DNA from 2 places in the Mesorhizobium sp. Cs1299R1N3 genome. Region 2 is predicted to be linked to the other one. Evidence: predicted binding sites of a transcription regulator. Region 2 holds the regulator's gene; the other holds the start of a gene.
The links. The regulator LexA, encoded in region 2, represses DNA repair genes until DNA is damaged. The targets are predictions, from matches to a motif close to TGTTCNNNNTGTGTTCNG.

Region 1: a site for LexA is predicted at 1,241-1,258, ahead of O7B34_RS19510 (ImuA family protein). Genes of this name have one in related genera too.

What each region holds. Positions count from the first base shown of each region.
Region 1 covers NZ_JAPYKQ010000009.1:20,072-22,475, forward strand. The annotation lists gene O7B34_RS19505 (DUF6504 family protein) at 1-226, opposite strand, end outside; gene O7B34_RS19510 (ImuA family protein) at 168-1,217, opposite strand; gene O7B34_RS19515 (metallopeptidase family protein) at 1,798-2,220, shown strand.
Region 2 covers NZ_JAPYKQ010000002.1:604,023-606,426, forward strand. The annotation lists gene O7B34_RS08350 (ComEC/Rec2 family competence protein) at 1-1,027, shown strand, start outside; gene lexA (transcriptional repressor LexA) at 1,021-1,764, opposite strand; gene O7B34_RS08360 (GntR family transcriptional regulator) at 2,173-2,404, opposite strand, start outside.

The DNA of each region.
Region 1 (2,404 bases), on a different contig from region 2:
GGCCATCAATGCTGTCCAGCGCGACCAGCGGCGTGTAGCGGTCGCACCAGTCGGCAAGGCCCTCGAGCAGGCGCCGGTCGGCCTCCGGATCGGCTTCGACGATGTCGATCGACGGATGCATGGCGCGCGCATCGGCAATCCCCATGTCGCGCTTCAGGTGCAGCGCCTCAGCCCGCTCGTCGAGGGCCGAGATGCGCTGCGCGTTGCCCTGGCGGTGGCTGATCACGAGCGGTGGGTGAGATGGCCGCGGATGATCCGATGGCCGGGAACGCCAGGATTTCCCCAGACGCTGCCGCAGGATCCTTTCGGTCGCCAGATAGGGAAACCACAGGGACAGGATTCTCTGCCCATTCGCTGCCTCCACCGTGTCTTTCGTCGCCCCGTCTTTCCTCGAATCTGCGTTCATCGGGGTTCCACTCCAGTGTGAATTGTCCAGGCAGGGCCGTGCGGCTCTTGCCGATGCTGATGGTGAAGGCGGGGTGGCCGATCGAGCCGGCGAGCGGCCCGGCGACCGTGGCGCGCGGCACGGCCGGCGCCGACGCGGCGATCAGACGAAGAGGCGCCGCCGTCGGTTCCGGCTCGGCCGCCTGCCGCAGCAGGAACACCGGCCGGCCGGCACCTTGCGCCCGCGCATGCAGGCGGCATGTCGCGGTCAGGTCCAGCCGCTGCGGATTGCCGCGGATTTCCAGGATGACGGCGGCAAGCGCGGTCATCCTGGCGGCCTCCTCGGCGATCCACAGCGCATCGACAAGCCTGGGCGCCTCGGAAAACAGCAATTGCCCGGGCTCGATGCCGAAGCAGCCATGCAGCCCCCTGGCGTAGGGAAAGCCGGCCTCGTGGAAAATTTCCGATGTCCCGATCCATAAGATGGGCAGCCCCTGCGCCCGGTTGAGGATCAGGCTGACGAGCGATAGAGCGAAGCCGGCCACGGCTCCCGCATCGCGGGTTTCCAGGCCATGGATTTCGGTCAGGGCGGCTTTCGGCAGGCCGCCCCTGAGCGCGGCATCGAGCCGATCGATGCCGATGGGCAGGAAAGCATCCGGCAAGGCCGCGGCAAGGCCGCGCCGGACGATCGTCAGATCGCTGCCAGTACCGGCGCCGGCATCAAGGGTCGCCGCCGCCGGCGCCTGCAGGCGCTCGGGCAGCGTTCCCTCTATTTTCGCGATCTGGCGGCGCAGGGAAAAAACAGTCTCCCGCGCCACGGCGGTCATCGCCATGACGGTCAGCTTTCACTCACAATTGTTCCTGTTATGTTCCCTATAGATTCCAGAGGCGATCCGAAGAGTCAAGCAGAGTCATGAGGAATTTATTCCTGCGCGTATGGGCACATGAGTCCGACATTCACATGTCCGCACGTCACCATGAGGCCGTCATCCCTGGGCGAAGCAGCCGCGCAGCGGCGTCGCGGAGACCCTGGGATCCATGCCGCGACCTTGGCCGTGAAGTGCAGCGGAGCAAATTCTGCACCGTGGCAGCGCACCGGAGTCCCGGCATGGATTCCGGGGTCTGCGCCGCGTCGCTGCGCTCCTTGCTCCGCCCCAGAATGACGAAGTGATGGGCGTTTCCTCGTCAATCGCCAACGTATTCGTCAACGAGGCTTCCTAGCCGCGAGACTAACGCGGCCACCAAATGAGACGCCCTGGCCGGCGCTGCGCGATGGTGGAAGGTCCGGCATGAGTTCTCCTGATACATGGCTGGACGCGATTCCCCGGCAGCGGCAAAAGCGCCGGCAGAAATTGCCGCGCCATTTGCCTGGACCAGCACGAAAGCCTATATGCCGGGATCAAAGGACAAAGCATGGCCCGCATCTACAAGACCCGCACCTGGCATGGCGAACTTGCGCCCTCGATGGAGGAACTGGAGTTCCTGGCGCTGGAGGCCTACGCCCATCTGCCGGAGGAATTTCGCAAGCTGACCGGCGAGATCATCATCCAGATCGCCGAATTCCCGACCGACGAGATCATGGACGATTTGTCGCTGGAGACGCCGTTCGACCTGCTCGGCCTGTTCGAGGGGCGCGGCATCGCCGAACGCTGGAACCCGCAAACCGGCGAAGGCCCGAACCGCATCACCCTCTATCGCCGCGCCATGCTCGACTATTGGGCCGAGAACGAGGAATCGCTGGGCGACATCGTCACCCACGTGCTGATCCACGAGATCGGCCACCATTTCGGCCTGTCGGACGATGATATGGAAAAGATCGAAGAGGCTGCTGAGTAGGCCGTACCTTCGTCACCCTAGGGGTCTGCGCGGCCTCGCTTTGCTCCTTGCTTTACCCTAGCAGGACGAAGGGAGGGAGGGCCTTTCCCTATCCACTCGCTGAGCTGGGTGTCCGGCCCGTATTCCTGAACGTCGATATCCCCGACCATGGCCTGGTCGCAGCATGGGGTCGGTGAGCCGCCGC
Region 2 (2,404 bases):
GCGATCCCTACCCGGGTTTCTGACGCGAAAATTCCTGCTGGCGACAGGTGGATTGGCCATGACGTCCATCATCGCCGGCAGCGCGACGGCACTGTTTGCCATCTGGCATTTCCAGCGGGTGTCGCCGCTCAGCCTGTTCGCCAATCTGGCCGTCATGCCGATCGTGTCGGTCGTGATGTTCCTGGCCGTCGCCAGCGCGTTGCTGATGCCGTTCGGGTTGGATTGGCCGGCTCTCTACCTCATGGGCAAGGGCCTGACAGCGATGATCGCCATATCGGCGTGGATATCGGAGCGCTCTCCGGTCGATGGAGTCGGCCTGATTTCGCAGCAATCCGTGCTGCTGGTCACTGTCGCGCTGGTCATCGCGACGATGGCGACGACCTGGCTCCGGCTCACGGCGGTGCCATTCGCGCTTGCCGGTCTGTTGACTGTGTCGCACACGCGCGCGCCCGATGTGCTGATCTCGGAAGATGCGCGGCTGGTGGCTCTGTCGATCGGCAATGGCGAACTGGCCGTCAACCGGGAACGTCCGAACGAATTCGCAGCCGACAACTGGAAACGCGCTCTGATCTCCGAAACAATCGTCCTACCGGAAATGTTCGACAAGACGGACGGGCAATTCGATATTTCCGCTCCCACCGACCTGCCGCTGGGATCGCCGTTTTATTGCCGCGAAGGCCTGTGCCTTGCCAGGCACCCTTCCGGCGCGATCATCGCCTATGTCGAGGATCGCAAGAACACCTGGAAGGCCTGCGCCTTCGCTGACCTGATCGTCGTCAATGACGCGACCGCCTATGACGCCTGCCACAATCCGCTGGTTCTCGTCATCACCAAACGGCAGCTCGCCCGCAAGGGGAGTGCCGCCGTCTTCTTCGATCCCCTGTCGGCCACGAGCCCGGCTGCGATCGAATTCGCCGTCGACGGACCTTACCGGCCTTGGCACGAGCAGCGAAAATTCTCACGCGAGGCGAGGGGGCTGCCCCCCTATAAAAAGGCCGACAAGCCCGATGGCAAGCCAGTTCAGTAGCGCCTGATCAGCCCGACAAGCTTGCCCTGCACCTTGACCCGATCCGGTCCGAAGATGCGTGTTTCGTAGGCTGGATTGGCGGCTTCGAGCGCGATCGAGGCGCCCTTGCGGCGGAACCGCTTCAGCGTTGCTTCCTCCTCGTCGACCAGCGCCACGATGATTTCGCCCGGACTTGCTGTATCGGCATTGCGGATGATGACCGTGTCGCCGTCGAAGATACCGGCCTCGATCATCGAGTCGCCCTTGACCTCCAGCGCATAGTGCTCGCCGCCCATGATCATGTCCGGCGGCACCGAAATCGAATGCGTCTGATGCTGGATGGCATCGATCGGCACACCGGCGGCGATACGACCCATGACCGGGATGGACACGGCTGAAACCGCATCGTCGTCGTTGCCGGCCGCGGGCAGGCGCGAAGGCGCCGTCGCCGGCCTGATCTGGCGGCCGAGACTGCCTTGGCCAAGGCTGCCCTGGATGACGCTTGGCGAGAACTTCTTTGCCGCATTGAGGCCCGGCGCGATCGAGTCCGGCAGCCGCAGCACTTCCAGCGCGCGCGCCCGATTGGGTAGCCGGCGAATAAAGCCACGTTCCTCCAGCGCCGTGATCAGGCGATGGATGCCCGATTTGGAGGCAAGATCGAGCGCTTCCTTCATTTCGTCGAAGGAGGGCGGTATCCCGCTTTCCTTGAGCCGTTCGTGGATAAACATCAGCAGTTCATGTTGCTTGCGTGTCAGCATGGCGGCCCCCAAGGCATTGAACGAAAGGTCTGAACCAGAATCGAAAAAACAAACCCAGAACAAACACTATCCGTTCCAGTTGTGTTCCGCAACCGTTTAAAGTTTAATGAATTTGTTAACGCGTCTGAAGTTTTTTGCCGCGGCAGCGGACTGCGGCCGACCCCTTCCGCGATCGGCAGGCGTTGAAATTGTTTTGGTTAATGGCCTGTGGCCTATCCACTGATGGGCCTTGGCATCAGTCTTTCGGAGGGCTCTTCGCGGGTGGATTGTACAATTTATGGATCCATTATTCGCGGAACGAAACGAAACCAAAACGCCAACGATTGGTAGCTCTGGGGCGGCGATGGATCCAGGCGTTTGGCCCACTCCGGCCAGCGCATGCCAACAGGCGTCGCGCAAGCGCTGAAGTCACCCGGAACCCGCTTTCAAACTGCCGGCGCGCGCGGAGTATTTGGTCGCGCCGCTGTCTTCGCTATGGACATAGACGTGCAGGGTATAGCCGATATGCGCCGTCATCAGCGCCTTGGCCCGCTCGACGTCACGATCGAGTGCAGCTTCCATGATCGCTGTATGGTGTTCGATCGCAATCGCTTCGCACAATGCCTCCATTGCCTCTTCATAACCGTCCTTCAGGCCAGCC